2 regions of the Lactobacillus kefiranofaciens genome follow, and region 2 is predicted to be linked to the other one. Evidence: predicted binding sites of a transcription regulator. Region 2 holds the regulator's gene; the other holds the start of a gene.
What was found. Region 2 encodes NrdR, which represses ribonucleotide reductase genes. Its sites were predicted from a motif close to ACACNATATATNGTGT; they were not measured.
Positions count from the first base shown of each region.

Region 1: the regulator NrdR is predicted to act here: its motif matches at 4,469-4,484, upstream of nrdD (anaerobic ribonucleoside-triphosphate reductase).

Region 1 is NZ_CP061341.1:201,762-209,791, forward strand. Features, by position in the region: gene metE (5-methyltetrahydropteroyltriglutamate--homocysteine S-methyltransferase) at 1-412, opposite strand, end outside; gene ICI50_RS01015 (S-ribosylhomocysteine lyase) at 566-1,039, opposite strand; partial or broken gene ICI50_RS01020 (ISLre2 family transposase) at 1,545-2,398, opposite strand; gene ICI50_RS10705 (HAD-IC family P-type ATPase) at 2,566-3,582, shown strand; gene ICI50_RS10710 (HAD family hydrolase) at 3,579-4,331, shown strand; gene nrdD (anaerobic ribonucleoside-triphosphate reductase) at 4,525-6,732, shown strand; gene nrdG (anaerobic ribonucleoside-triphosphate reductase activating protein) at 6,732-7,445, shown strand; gene ICI50_RS01040 (iron-sulfur cluster assembly protein) at 7,499-8,030, shown strand, end outside.
Region 2 is NZ_CP061341.1:570,334-578,363, forward strand. Features, by position in the region: gene polA (DNA polymerase I) at 113-2,776, shown strand; gene mutM (bifunctional DNA-formamidopyrimidine glycosylase/DNA-(apurinic or apyrimidinic site) lyase) at 2,785-3,615, shown strand; gene coaE (dephospho-CoA kinase) at 3,612-4,214, shown strand; gene nrdR (transcriptional regulator NrdR) at 4,217-4,684, shown strand; gene ICI50_RS03030 (replication initiation and membrane attachment family protein) at 4,687-6,021, shown strand; gene dnaI (primosomal protein DnaI) at 6,039-6,956, shown strand; gene thrS (threonine--tRNA ligase) at 7,244-8,030, shown strand, end outside.

The DNA.
Region 1 (8,030 bases), 370 kb from region 2:
TGCCAACTAATTTAACGTTAGTTTCTTTTGAAAATTCAGGAACAATGTAGTGATAGTTGGTGTTAAACCACTTTTTCATTGGGAGAGCCTTCACGGTTTCAGAACCATTTTGATAGCCCCGGGCTTGAGCAAAGTATTCGTCCAATTCGGATAAGTGAAGATCTTTATAACGGGAAGGGATAATGTTTAATATGTTGGCAGTGTCCAAAACACCATCAAAGAATGAAAAATCACCTACTGGAATTAGATCAATGCCGGCATCTTTTTGAGCCTGCCAGTTATTTTTTCTGATTTCGTAAGCTGTTTGTTGTAATTCTTCCTGGTTAATTTTATTTTTCCAATAATGTTCAGTGGCAAATTTTAATTCACGGTGATGGCCAATGCGTGGGAACCCAATAATTGTTGTTGTCATAGTTGTTAAATCCTCCTTGATTTAAGTACGCAATTGTTAATGAGAGTGTCTGATTTTCGCTAATCATTTGGGAAAGGTTAAAGAAAAAGACGCTGCAATCTTTGTCAGATTGTAGCGTCCATAAAAAGCAGTATTAATGGATCATTTCAGAAACTAGATAACGTGGCGTTCGAAAGGTTGATCAGAGATCCCTTGTGACAAGATTTCTTTACTCCACTCTTTAGCAGAGAACAATGAATGATCACGGTAATTACCGCAACTATACTTGTCAGTCCCTTGAACGTCTTTCCATTCGATGTCGTTGGCAATTGCGTCGAGTGACCCCTTCAAAGCCTTTGCGACTTCAGTGGTGCTGTGTTCACCCCAAGTAATTAAATGAAAACCGGTTCGGCAGCCAAATGGTGAGCAATCGATAACCCCGTCAAGGCGATCTCTAAGTAATCCGGCTAAGAGATGTTCAATCGTATGCAACCCTGCAGTAGGAATGGCATTGGTGTTTGGTTGAACAAGTCGTAAGTCGTAATTAGAAATGACGTCGCCCTTTTTTCCAGTTTCTTCAGTGATGAGACGAACGTAAGGTGCCTTTACCTTTGTGTGATCTAATATAAAACTTTCAACTTTTGCCATAAGATATCATATCTCCTTAAAATTTATTAATTACAGTTACTATCTTAACAGTCACTGCTGAATAATAAAATCCCTTAGAGCGGTTCAGCAAATTCGTCCCCACATATCAGAAATAATCTGACGGAGGGGCGAATGCTTCGCTGTACCACCCTGAATTCATATTACTCTCGCAAGCAATACCTCTGAAAGTGCCAATTATTCCAAATTCTCATAATTGATACCCTGTGAGTTAACGGTCACAGCCGACAACCAAGCGTTAACTTAATTGCACTATTCAGAGTTCATATTCGCTGATTGTTAAGATATCCTTTTTCACCAACCGGATTCTCTTTGAATCTTGTTAAATCAGTTACTCTTCTCTTCAGAGCTTTTCCCTAATCGGATTAGCATTAAAATCTAATGATAATAGTAGTCGACTTTTTAATATTTGTCAACTGTTATGTTGAAACCGTAAGTGTCAATATTTTTGCGGTAGGCTATTAACCATTAGTCTGACCTTAATTTCTTAAATATTTATTTGATTTATTTTTCTGCTAAAATCGTTTAAATAGCTATGTCCTGCTGTTAAGCTTTCAATGGCGCCGTGATATGAATGCCCAGATGAGCTTCATGCGTCTTTCTTAGGCTGGCACGAACCGCTCCTTTCAGGTCTTTTGGATCATCAATGTTCAGCTGTCCACCTGCAAACTCACTGCTAAGCCAGTATTCCAGCTCTTTGTTTTTAATGCAAGTCAGCACACGCAGAATTCCTTCGGCACCATCTTCTGACCAGTATTTTCCTTGCCCTTTGACGCGATAAGTATATTTACGGTGATTGCTCTCACAGCAGCCAATTGCCTTAATTACGGACAAATGACGCATTTTGAATGGCTTAATATCAACCCAGCGACGATGAAGATAGCTGCGCAGCCGCTTTAGGTTTTCATGATTTTCTGGCGTATTCAGCTCATCAACCAGATTGCTTTCAATCGTGTCTAAAATCACATCAGTTAAGTGACGGTCATATTTAAACTCAACTGCACTGATCAATTTGCTTGGCATAGCCGGCATAAAGCCTAAACGGTCCTTGATCTTTTTATTCAAGTGAAAGACATCCAAGAAGTGTTCGTGCTGCCGGCAATAGCCAACTATTTCATCAAAGTCTTTCTTGGCATAGCCAGCACCACCATCGGCATTACTGATGATTAAAGTATTGCTTAAGTCATAGGTATTGGCTAAATAAGCTTTAATTTCTTGTAAAGCATCCAAGCGGCTTAAAGAAACAAACTCTTTGGCCTGTACTCTCTTTCTGCACGTTTTGCTTAAATTAATAATATCCTCGCAGACCTGATAGCGATGAAACTCTAGCCGCTTCTTGGATCAGGCAAAAACGAACCAAATAGATTATATTTGGCAGATTTGGAAGTAACAGCAAAAGACGTTTATATTAAGCGAGAGCCATTAAAATCGCCTGAACCCCTTGGTACAAGCGGACTTCTCAAAAAGAGACAAGATCTAGACTATACTAAATTATCGTGGCAGTTATTTTGGCCCTGATTATGGTTGCCTTTAGAGTCTACAATGACTATGTAGCTCATACTCTGGGCGTAACTACTGCCCTGAATATTTTGCAATTCGTTCTTGTGTTGCTGGTGGCTTCAATTCCAGTAGCGATGCCGACAGTCTTTTCAATTACCTTGGCTTTGGGAGCCTTAAACCTTTCAAAGAAAAAGGCGATTGTCTCAAAGCTATCTTCAATTGAAGAGATGGCTGGGGTTGATATCCTCTGTAGCGATAAGACGGGGACTTTAACTAAAAATCAATTGACACTAGGTGAGACATCATTAATTAATGCAAAAGATGCACAAGATGTGATCTTTATTGGTGCCTTAGCTTCTAGAAAAGAAGATAACGATCCAATTGATAATGCAGTTATTGCCGCATTGAAGGATCAAAGCAAGTTAAAAGATTGGGTCTTAGATAAATTTATCCCGTTTAACCCAGTTTCTAAAAAGATCGAAGCTCATTTACACAATCAAACAAGCAATGAAAAACTTTGGGTAGTGAAGGGTGCGCCTCAAGTTATTGGTCAAATGAGTGACGATAGTGCTGTCGCAAATAAGGTTAATGATATTACTGATCAATTAGCTAAACGGGGCTATCGTGCATTAGGCGTTGCCCAAAGTAAAGATGAAGGAAAAACCTGGACCGTTTTGGGCGTGCTCTCAATGTTTGACCCACCACGGGATGATTCTAAGAAAACTATTGATGAATGCAAACGTGAAGGTATTCGCGTCAAGATGATTACTGGTGATGATACCGCGATTGCGATTGAAACTGCTAATAAATTAGGAATGGGGACTAAGATTTATAATGCATCTAAAGTCTTCCCGAAGGATCTAGATCCTGATAATGTACCTGATGATTTGGCTAAGTTGATTGCTGACGCGGATGGTTTTGCCAGAGTCTTTCCAGAACATAAATATGCCATTGTTAAGACTTTGCAAAAACAAGGTCATATTGTGGCCATGACTGGTGATGGGGTTAACGAGCTCCTGCTTTGAAGCAAGCCGATTGTGGTACTGCTGTTGCCGGAGCTACTGATGCAGCCAGAAGTGCTGCTGCCTTAATTTTGACTTCACCAGGTTTGTCAGTTATTCAAACTGCAATTACGGAAGCCAGAAAGATTTTGGCCAGAATTACTAGTTATACTATTTATCGTGTTGCTTTGACGATGAATATCATGTTCTTAGTAGTTTTGTCTTCTATCTTCCTTAACTTCCAGCCATTAACAGCGATTATGATTGTGATTATGTCACTGCTTGATGACTTGCCAATTATGACGATTGCTTATGATAATACGCATATCAGCGATAAGCCGATTAGGTGGCAGATGAAGAAGATCTTAACTACTTCATCAATTTTAGGTGTCTTTGCGGTCATTCAATCAATGATTTTGCTGATTGTTGGTTTTATGTCAGCTAAAAACCCAGGCATGATTAGTTGGTTCGCAGTTAGTGATCCAGCCCAATTACAAACAATTATGTTCTTGCAATTAGTTGCCGGTGGACACCTATTGTTGTTTGTTACTAGACAGACTCGTTGGTTCTTCCAAAAGCAATATCCAGCTAAAGCTTTGTTCTGGGCAATTGTGATTACGCAAGTCTTTGCTGCATGTGCCTGCTACTTTGGCTGGTTAGTACCTAAGATTTCATTAGGGATGATTGGTGAAGTTTGGCTTTACAACTTATGCTGGATGTTTATTTTGAATATTATCCGGATGATTATTGAAAAAGGCCAAGCTAAAGCTTAGTAAAAATATTGATTTTGAATTAAAGATTAAGCCGCAAAAAAGCTTAATCTTTTTTCTTTAAAAAAATTTTTTGCGCTGTTGGTTAATGTATCAGTCTTTTGCTTGATACAAGATGTACCGGGCTATATTTGAATAGAATACAAGATGTTGTGTTTATGATATTATGGAACTACGACATTTTGGAGTGATGAATATGCTTAAACAAGAATTTAACCAACAAAAAGAGAATGAATTAAACTTGCCTACCACTTTCGTTAAACGCGATGGGGCAAAGTATCCGTTTGAAATTTTTAAATTAAAGATGGTGCTGCATAACTTGGATCTAGATGATGCCGCATTAGCTGTGCTCGAGAAAATCGCTGCGAAATTAGAGACGCAAGATGCAGTTAAGGCACAAGATGTTGCGGCTGCTTTTAAGGATAGCCTTAATGAATTAGGCTACCTCGATGAAGCTAAGGCTTATGTAGCTTATCGTAAGCATGACGAACAAGAATGGATTAAGCAAACCGATACGCGCAATCGTTTGGAACGGATGGTTAACGGCGACCCAACGATTGTTAATGAAAACGCCAATAAAGATAGCGAGGTCTTCAGTACTCAGCGTGATTTAACTGCCGGTGCCGTTGGTAAAACAGTCGGTTTAACTATGATGCCGCAACATATTGCTAAGGCACATTTGCGCGGTGATATTCATTGGCATGATTTGGATTATACGCCGCTTTCACCAATGACTAACTGCTGCTTGATTGACTTCAAGGATATGCTGACTAATGGCTTTAAGATCGGCAATGCCTACATGACTAGCCCTAATTCCATCAATGTGGCTACCCACCAGGTAACGCAAATCATTACCAACGTGGCCTCTAGTCAATACGGCGGTTGTTCATTCGACCGAGCTGATGAAGTATTAGCACCTTTTGCGGAAAAGAATTACCACAAGCACCTTAAGGATGCTAAGGAGTTTATCTCTGATCCGGAAAAACTCGATGAATATGCCAAGCAGCAAACCAAGAAAGATATCTACGATGCCATGCAGGGCTTAGAATATGAGATTAACACCATGTTCTCTAGCCAAGGTCAGACGCCATTTACTACTTTAGGCTTTGGTCTAGGTACTTCTTGGATTGAAAAGGAAATTCAAAAAGACATCTTGCGCATCCGAATCAAGGGTTTAGGTAGAGAGCGCAGAACCGCTATTTTCCCTAAGTTAGTGTTCACTATTAAAAAGGGTTTGAACTTGCATCCCGGTGACCCAAATTATGATGTTAAGCAGTTGGCCATCCAATGTTCGACTAAGAGAATGTACCCTGATGTCTTGATGTACGACACGATCAAGAAAATCACCGGTTCCTTCAAGGCGCCAATGGGTTGTCGGTCATTCTTGCAAGGCTGGAAGGATGAAAATGGCAAGGAAGTTAACTCAGGCAGAATGAACTTGGGTGTAGTTACCGTCAACTTGCCAAGAATTGCCATGGAAAGTCACGGCGATAAAAAGCTCTTCTGGGAGATTTTTAACACCAGAATGCGGACTTGTCACCAAGCTTTGGCCTTCAAGGGACGTCGTGCAATTCAAGCTAAGCCGGAGAATGCGCCAATCATGTATCAATATGGCGTTTTTGGCAAACGCTTAAAGCCTGGCGATGACGTTAACGAATTGTTCAAGAATGGCCGGGCAACCATTTCTTTGGGCTATATCGGTCTTTACGAAGTCGGTACCGTCTTTTACGGCCCAGATTGGGAACATAATGAAGAGGCCCATGACTTCACTATCGAGATCGTCAAGCGCATGCATGACTTGTGTGCCAAGTGGGAAAAGGAAGACCCATATCACTGGCACTACAGCTTATACTCAACGCCAAGCGAAAGCTTAACTGACCGCTTTTGCCGATTGGATACTGCTAAATTTGGCAAGGTGAAGGACATTACGGATAAGGAATACTACACTAATTCCTTCCACTACGATGTTAGAAAGCACCCAACTCCGTTTGAGAAGTTAACTTTCGAAGCACCATATCCTTATTACGCCGCTGGTGGCTTTATCCATTACTGCGAATACCCTAACTTGAAACAAAATCCAGCTGCCTTAGAAGCTGTCTGGGACTGGGCTTACGATAAGGTAGGGTACCTGGGTACTAACACGCCAATCGATAAGTGCTACAAATGTGGTTTTGCTGGTGAGTTTAAATCCACTGCTAAAGGCTTTGAATGTCCTAAGTGTGGCAACCACGATCCAGCTACCTGTGATTGTGTTAAAAGAACTTGTGGCTACTTAGGCAACCCATTGAAGCGGCCGATGGTTCATGGTCGGCATGAGGAAATCGTGCACCGCGTTAAGCATATGGACTTTGGCTTAGAAGATAGCTTAGCGACTGAAGAAGAAGTTAAGAATGGTGAATATTAATGCCAGAAAAAGATAAAAACACGCAAGAAGGGCCTGATGTTCGCAGCAACTTAATCAAGGTGAATATGGGTGGGGACACGATGTTTGTCGATCCTGACCAATATAAGCCGCAATTGGACCATCAGCGTGAATTGAAAAGAATGCATCGCAAGCCGAAAAATCCACAGCCACAAGAATGGAAGACGGAAGATTATTCTAAGCATAAAATTGCGGATTATAAGCCATTTAACTTTGTTGATGGTGAAGGCGTGCGGTGCAGTCTGTACGTCTCCGGTTGTTTATTTGACTGCCCGGGATGCTACAACTTAGCGGCACAGAATTTCAATTATGGCTTTCCGTATACGCGGGAGCTAGAGGACCGCATTATCAAAGATCTGTCGCAGTCATATGTACAAGGATTGACCTTGCTTGGTGGCGAACCTTTTCTGAACACGTGGGTTTGCTTAAAATTAATTAACCGGATTCGCAAGGAGTTTGGTCATACTAAGGATATCTGGTCTTGGTCAGGCTATACCTGGGATGAATTGCAAAAAGAGACGCCAGATAAAAGAGAGATGCTGTCTAAGATTGATATCTTGGTTGATGGTCGTTTTATGAATGATCTGAAGGACTTAACCTTGCAGTTCAGAGGCTCCAGCAACCAACGAATCATTGATGTGCCAAAGTCGCTTGAAGCACACAAGGTCGTTATTTGGGATAAATTACAGAAATAAAGTAAAATAAGGTCTGGGAAGTTTTCCCGGACTTTTTATTTGGGGTAAGGAAAATGAAAGAAGAAAACATTAAGCAAGTTGATCAAATCATGACGGCGTTAACTCAAGTCATTGACCCAGAATTGCAAGTTGATGTTGTTAACCTGGGCTTGATCTATGGCATCGACATTGAAGGTCATCAGGCAACGGTAAAAATGACGCTCACAATCAGTGGCTGTCCGTTGTCGGATTATTTGCAAAAAAATATTGAAAAAGCAGTATTATCGGTTGATGGTATTGATCAATGCCAAGTTCAACTGGTCTGGTACCCGGTTTGGTCACCGGAGCGGATGTCGCATGCAGCTAAAAAGCAGTTGGAAATGCTAGATAATGCTGGTGAGAAAGCAGAAATTGAGCAGACTGAGGAGAAGCAGAAGATTATCGATTTTTCTGTACCGATTAAAAAATTGGCGGATGAATATCCAGACTTTGTGCAAATTATGTATGATTGTGGCTTTACCCGCATTAAGATTCCGGGCCTGCTCAAGACGGTCGGTCGGGTAATGACCATTCCGCTGGGAGCACAGGCAATGAAGATCGATTTAG
Region 2 (8,030 bases):
AGCACATCTGTGCTTTTTTATTTTGTCTAAAAACATCAGGCTGAAAGAATAGCACTAAAACTGGTAAAATGGATAAGTAAGAAAAGAACTATTTAATAAAGGGGCAGACAATATGGCCGATAAAAAATTACTTTTAATTGATGGTAACTCAGTAGCTTTTAGAGCCTTTTATGCGCTTTATCGTCAGCTAGAATCTTTCAAAAATCCTGAAGGTTTGCATACCAATGCGATTTATGCTTTTAAAAATATGTTGGACGTCTTATTAAAAGATGTTGAACCAACCAACGTCTTAGTTGCGTTTGATGCAGGCAAGGTAACCTTTAGGACCAAGATGTACAGTGATTATAAGGGTGGTCGAGCCAAAACGCCTGAAGAATTGCTTGAACAAATGCCTTATATCCAAGAACTGTTGCATGATTTGGGTATTAAAACCTATGAACTAAAAGATTATGAAGCCGATGACATCATTGGTACTTTTGTTCAAAAGGGTGAAGATGCTGGCTTTACTACTACTGTAGTTACCGGTGACCGCGACCTAACTCAGTTAGCATCAGATAAGACAACAGTTGAAGTAACTAAATCTGGCGTTTCTCAACTTGAAGCCTATACGCCAGAACACATGAAAGAAGTTAATGGCGTGACCCCAACTGAATTTATCGACATGAAGGCCTTGATGGGCGATAATTCCGATAATTATCCTGGTGTCACTAAGGTTGGTCCCAAGACTGCTTCTCGTTTGATTCAAAAATATGGTTCAGTAGAAGATCTCTATGAACATGTTGATGAAATGAAGAAGTCTAAGTTGAAGGAAAATCTGATCAATGATAAGGATAAGGCCTTTTTAGCTAAGAAACTAGCTACCATTGATCGTGATTCACCAGTAACGATTGGTATCGACGACGTTAAGCGTGAACCAGTTGATTATGAAAAACTGCGCCAATTCTACGAGCAGATGAACTTTCGTAAGTTTTTGGCCGACTTGAATGCTTCAGGCAAAGGTCAAGCAGCTACTGAAGTGGAAAAAGTTGAATATACCGTTTTAAATGATCAAAATGTTAAAGATATTAAGGCTAGTGAAAACGATCAAGTTGAATTCTACTTAGCCATGCTCGGTGCCAACTATCATTTAGCGGATTTTGTCGGCTTTAGCTTGAAGATCAATGATCAGATTTACGTTTCAAGGGATGTCGATTTACTTAGTGAAGACAATTTGAAGCATCTTTTGGAAGATGAAAAGATCAAGAAAAATGTCTTTGATTTAAAGCGGACCACGGTTGGTTTAAATCGCTTAGGCATTCATGCCCATGGTTTGGACTACGATATGCTTTTAGCTTCATACTTGGTTAATAATGAAAACAACTCCAATGATTTAGGCGAAATTGCGCATTTATATGGTGATTACTCTGTTAAAACCGATATCGAAGTTTATGGTAAAGGCAAGAGTGAACATGTTCCAGATGAAGACGATGACTTATTCAACCACTTGGCTTCCAAAGTAAATGTCATCGCCAAATTAAAAGAACCGCTATTGCAGAAGTTGAAGGAACATGAACAAGATGACTTGTTTGATACAATTGAGATTCCAACGGCTCGCGTTTTAGCTAAAATGGAAATGAATGGCATGAAGGTGGAGGCCAGCACCTTGATTCAGTTGCAGAATGAGTTTGCCGTTAAGTTAAAAGAACTGGAAGACAAGATTTACCAGCAAGCTGGGGAACGTTTTAATTTGAATTCACCTAAGCAATTAGGCCATATCTTGTTTGAAAAATTAAACTTGCCAGTTTTAAAGAAAACCAAAACAGGTTACTCAACTTCGGTTGAGGTGCTTGATCAATTGAAGACGCAAAGTCCAATTGTCAGTGAGATTTTGGATTATCGTCAGATTGCCAAAATTCAGTCAACCTATGTTAAAGGTTTGCTTGATGTCATCCAACCTGATGGTCGCGTACATACGCGTTACTTGCAGACTTTAACGGCAACCGGACGTTTATCTAGTGTTGATCCTAACTTGCAAAATATTCCAACGCGTACTGAGGAAGGTAAGCAAATCAGAAAGGCCTTTGTGCCAACCGACCCTGATGGTTATATTTTCTCTTGTGACTATTCACAGGTTGAACTTCGTGTATTGGCTCATGTTTCTGGGGATGCTCATATGCAAGAGGCCTTCAAGACCGGCTATGATATTCACTCGCACACGGCGATGAAGATTTTCCACTTGGATTCACCAGACGAAGTAACTCCATTAATGCGGCGACATGCTAAGGCCGTTAACTTCGGAATTGTTTATGGTATTTCTGATTATGGTTTGTCTAAAAATTTAGGTATCTCTAGAAAGCAAGCCAAAGAATTTATTAACAATTACTTTGAACAGTATCCGCAAATTAAGGACTATATGGATAAGGCTGTGCAAGAGGCACGCGACAAGGGCTATGCTGAAACGATCATGCACCGGCGCAGATATTTGCCCGATATTCATGCTAAGAAATACACTGTCCGTGCTTTTGCCGAGAGAACCGCGATTAACTCGCCAATTCAGGGTTCAGCGGCCGATATCATCAAGATTGCGATGATCAATATGCAAAAGAAGCTGGATGAACTTCATCTGAAGACCAAGATGGTAGTACAGGTGCACGATGAATTGATTTTCGATGTGCCAAAGGATGAACTAGAAACGATTAAAAAGATTGTCCCTGAAGTTATGCAATCAGCAGTTAAACTTGATGTGCCACTGATTGCTGATTCTGGCTGGGGACACAATTGGTATGATGCAAAGTAGGTGATAGAATGCCTGAAATGCCTGAAGTAGAAACCGTACGGCGAACTTTAATTCCTTTAGTCAAAGGAAAAACAATTGAAAAAGTAATTCTGTGGTATCCCAAGATTGTGGCGACGGATCATGAACATTTTTTAACGGAGCTTCCTGGTAAAGAAATTATTGATATTGACCGCTATGCCAAGTATTTGCTTATTCGTTTGAGCGATAATTTAACGATCGTTTCGCATTTACGCATGGAAGGCAAATATCATTTGACCACGCCAAATGCGCCTAAGGATAAGCATGATCATGTGGAATTTATTTTTAATGATGGTACAGCTTTGCGCTATAACGACGTGCGAAAGTTCGGCCGCATGCAGCTGATTTTAACTGGTACTGAAAAACAAGCGACGGCAATCGGCAAACTGGGCCCCGAGCCTAATAGTCCGGAATTTAGCGACCAATATTTTATTGCTAGTTTAAAGCGCAAGAAGAAAAACATCAAAAATACTTTGCTTGATCAAAAGACCGTTGCGGGCCTGGGCAATATCTATGTTGATGAAACCTTGTGGCAAAGCGGGATCCATCCCTTAAGCAGCGCCAATAAGATCCCGGCTGATAAAGTGAAGGAGTTGCGTCGCAACATTAACGAAACAATTACCATTGCTACTAAAGAACGCGGCACAACGGTGCATACTTATCTGGATGCCAATGGTCAAACCGGCGGCTATCAAAAAATGCTTAAGGTTTACGGTCATGCTGGCGAAGCTTGTTCTAAGTGCGGCACGACGCTAGAAAAAATTAAGGTTTCAGGCAGAGGTACTACTTTTTGCCCCAAGTGTCAGGTGATGTATCAATGAGTTATGTTTTAGCATTAACCGGTGGAATTGCTACCGGCAAGAGTACAGCGGACAATTTTTTTAAAAAGAAAAAGATCCCGGTAATTGACTGCGATCAGATTGCACATGAGTTAATGAAGCCAGATCAGGCTTCCTGGCAGGCAGTCAAAAATAATTTTGGCAAGGAATATTTAAATCCTAATCAAACGATTAACCGTAAGAAATTAGGGCAATTGGTTTTTAATGATAAAAATGCCTTAGCAAAGTTAAACCAGTTGACTCATCCGTTAATTTTCGCTAAAACTATTCAAAAGATAAAAGAATATCAAAATAGTAGTCTAATTATTTTAGATGCACCGGTTTATTTTGAGTCAGGAATGGATAAAAAGAATATTGCTAATGGTGTTTTAGTAATTACTTTGCCTTTTGAATTGCAGCTTAAACGGTTGAAAGAGCGCAATCAATTGACTGATGAAGAGGCAAAGGCTCGCATCAATAGTCAGATACCGCTTAAGAAAAAAGCGCAAATGGCTGATTTTGTTATTGCAAATACTGGTACAATAAAAGAACTAGAAAATAAATTAGAACAAATATTAATTAAAATCAAAAAAGAGGGATAGCTATGGAATGTCCAAATTGTCATCAAAATGCCTCCCGCGTTATTGATTCACGTCCAAGCGATGAAAATCGCGCAATCAGACGACGCAGAGAGTGCGAAAATTGTGGTTTTCGTTTTACTACTTTTGAAAGAGTAGAAACTGCACCGTTGCTAGTTGTAAAAAATGATGGTACGCGTGAACCGTTCAATCGCAATAAAATTTTGCATGGAGTCATGGCGGCCGGTCAAAAACGACCAATCAGCAGTGAACAATTCGAGAAATTGGTTGATCGGGTTGAAAATAAAATTAGAAAACAAGGTGTCAGTGAGATTTCATCTAAGAAGATTGGTCAATACGTAATGGATGATCTGGCTAACCTAGATGATGTGGCCTACATTCGCTTTGCTTCTATCTATCGTGAATTTAAAGATATGTCTAGTTTTATGAAGACGATGGAAGACATGATGGCCAAGAAGGGAAAGAGTAACTAGGAATGTTTGAGACATCTAATCCCAAACATCTTTATTACGTGGCCAATAAGATTACTCTTTATCCAGATGATGAAAAGATCTTGATCAAGCTTTATCAACCGTTGGTGGGTGCAGTTGCGGTTGCACTTTATCAAACTTTGATTAGTGATTATGATCCCTATGGGATAATCTCTGATTCAAAGGGGATATATTCATTACAGGAGCAGCTTGATTGTAGCTTGAGAAAATTATTTCGAGCATTGCATAAGCTAGAAGCGGTGGGATTAGTTAAGACATATTTATCCGATAATGTTTTTAATAATATCTTAGTTTTTAAATTATTTAAGGTGCCGAGTGCGGATAAATTTTTTGCTACTCAGTTGTTGGCTAGTTTATTAAAAGAGAAAGTGGGCATAACTACTTTTCATCAGTTGAGCCATAATTTTGCGGAAGCAGCCAAGTTACGAGAAAAGCCGATCAAAAATGCTCGTGATGTGTCAGCTAATTTTATTGATGTCTTTCGGCTGCCTGGAGATGAAGCAATTACGCCATCAAGAGATGTAGTAGAGGCAGCTAAAGAGAATAAAATTAAAAAGGCAGAAACAGCCACAGTTAATGATCATGATAATGTAGATTGGGACTTTATCAAAAATAAATATCAAGTTTATCAGATTCCAGCCAAAGAAGTTGAAATCAATCAAAATCAAATTCGTAGTTTAATGCAGACTTACGGCTTATCTGAAGAAGAATTCGTAGATGAAAGTTTGCCTTGTTTGCATGGCTCGTATAAATTAAATATGCGTGACATTAGTAATACCTTGGCTGAAAATTATAAACGTTCTAAGACTAGAGAAAATGTGCAAAAACAGCTTAATGAAGGTCAAGAGAAAGCATTAGCATCGATTGAAAGCTTAGATGCAAATGACAAGAAGCTACTGAAAAAAGCTCAAGAGAATTCACCAGCTGAGTTTTTGTATCGGCTGAAAACCGAAAAGGGTGGAATCGCTAGTACTAATGAAAAATATATTATCAATAATTTGCATACGCAATATGGCTTGCCAGAAGATTTGATTAATATTTTGACTTATACTTGTTTAACCTATGATTCTGTAGTTAGTTCTAAATTGGTTTATAAGATTGCTAATGATTGGTTGCAGCATGGTGTAGCTACTGGCGTACAGGCCCTGCAATATGTAAAGAAACGTCACAATAGTTTGGGTAAAAAGAAAAATAGATGGGTACCTACTAAGCGCGTTGAAAAAGGTACAGATTGGAGTAAAAAGAAAGCTGATCCTAATAGTGGAGAATTTTCAACCGAGCAATTAAAGGATCTATTCAAAGACTTGAATAATAAATAAAGAGAGTAGGTGAGATAATGGAGCCAATTGGTAAGGTGATTAAGAGAATTGTCAAACAACGCAACTTAGATAGTGAGCAAGATTTAATTAACGAGGCTATCAAAGATCCAGATGTGCAAGCCTTTTTGACTCAGAATGCGGATAAAATTGATAAGGCAATGGTTAAAAATAGCATTTCAACGATTTACGAATTCTATAGTCAAAAAAAGAATCCGAGCAAAATAATGGCGGGCTATGTGTCCCAACTGTTTCTAAATGGTAAGGTGATTGATATTCGTTATACGCCTACCAGAAGCAAAATAGCGGTTGATCGTAAGCGTGATGCTCGAAGAAGGTTGCAGCTAATTGATCTGCCTGCTCGTTTACAAAATGTTGAACTGAGCAAAATTGATATTAGTGATGAGCGTAAGCCAGCACTAAATTTAGTTTATGCTTTTTTGAGAAATTTTAAGCATAATCCTCATGCCAAAGGACTTTATTTATCAGGAGACTTTGGCGTTGGTAAAACCTATCTTTTAGCAGGACTAGCTAATTATGTAGTTACCAACATGAATAAAAATGTAATCTTCTTACATGTACCTACTTTTATAGCAGGGCTTGCTAGTCATTTTGATGATAATAGTCGAACAAGTTTGCAAGAAGAAATTCGACGTTTGTCAGAGTGCGATTTGCTTATTTTAGATGATATTGGTGCAGAGAGTCTTAGTCAGTGGTCACGTGACGATGTTTTAGGCGTTATTTTACAAGCTAGAATGGACAATGTATTACCTACTTTCTTTTCGTCTAATTTAGATATGGAAGCCTTGCAATCTCACTTTGAAGAGACGCGTAATGCTACTGATCCGGTTAAGGCCAGAAGATTAATGCAGCGAGTACGTTTTTTGGCAACAGAAGTGGTGGTCTCTGGTCCTGATCGTAGAAATTCTTTGCATTAATTTGATAAAAAGTCTTGCATTGATGTCTTCATTGCGTATAATTGAAATTAATTAAACGAGACATGTTGATGTTCGCCTCAGAGAGAAAAGCCTAGTTCTGGAAGCTTTTCATTAGAGCATCTTCCCGACTCGTTTATTCCCAAAGTTGAATTTCTATTAGGCTGGATACCTTTATTAATCCATATAAGAGGTTAGACGTACGCTAACCTGAATTTTGGGTGGAACCACGCAATTAACGTCCCGGTGCTAGCAATAGCACTGGGATTTTTTATTTGGAGGTAAAAAATATGAGTTTTTCAGTTACTCTACCAGATGGCTCAAAGAAAGATTTTGACAAAGCCGTTTCAGTTAAGGAATTAGCTTCATCAATTGCAACTTCTCTTGGAAAAGCTGCTGTTGGTGCTAAGGTAAACGGTGCAATTAAGCCAGTTGATTATGAAATTAACAATGATGTTGAAGTTGCTATTCTTACTGATAAGGATGAAGAGGGCTTAGACATCTTAAGAGCTACTGCAGCATTCGCACTTGAAGCCGTAGCTAAGAAGGAATACCCAGAACTTCACTTGGGTCAACATGTTGCTGACAAAGATGGCTTCTATGTTGATACTGACAAGAAGGACCAAATCAAGGTTACTGAATTGCCAAATCTTGAAAAGGCTATGGAGAAGTTAATCAAGAGCGGTCAACCAATTGAACACGTTGAAATGGACAAAGCAGTTCTTGCAGATATGATTAAGGACGATCCTTACAAGAGCGAACTCTTAAAGAGGGTTGAAGGCGATAAGGTTGATGCTTACAAGTTAGGCGACTTTGTTGACTTTGGCTTCAATGCTCTTTTGCCAAATACTGGCAAGATTAAGCATTTCAAGCTGTTATCAGTTGCTGGTGCTTACTGGTTAGGCAAGTCATCAAACCCAATGCTTCAAAGAATCTTTGGTACTGCATTCTTCAAGGAAGCAGCATTAAAAGATGATTTAAAGCGTCGTGCTGAAATTAAGGAACGCGATCACAGAACTATCGGCCGTGACCTTGATCTCTTCTTCGTTGATCCTAAGGTTGGTGCTGGTCTTCCTT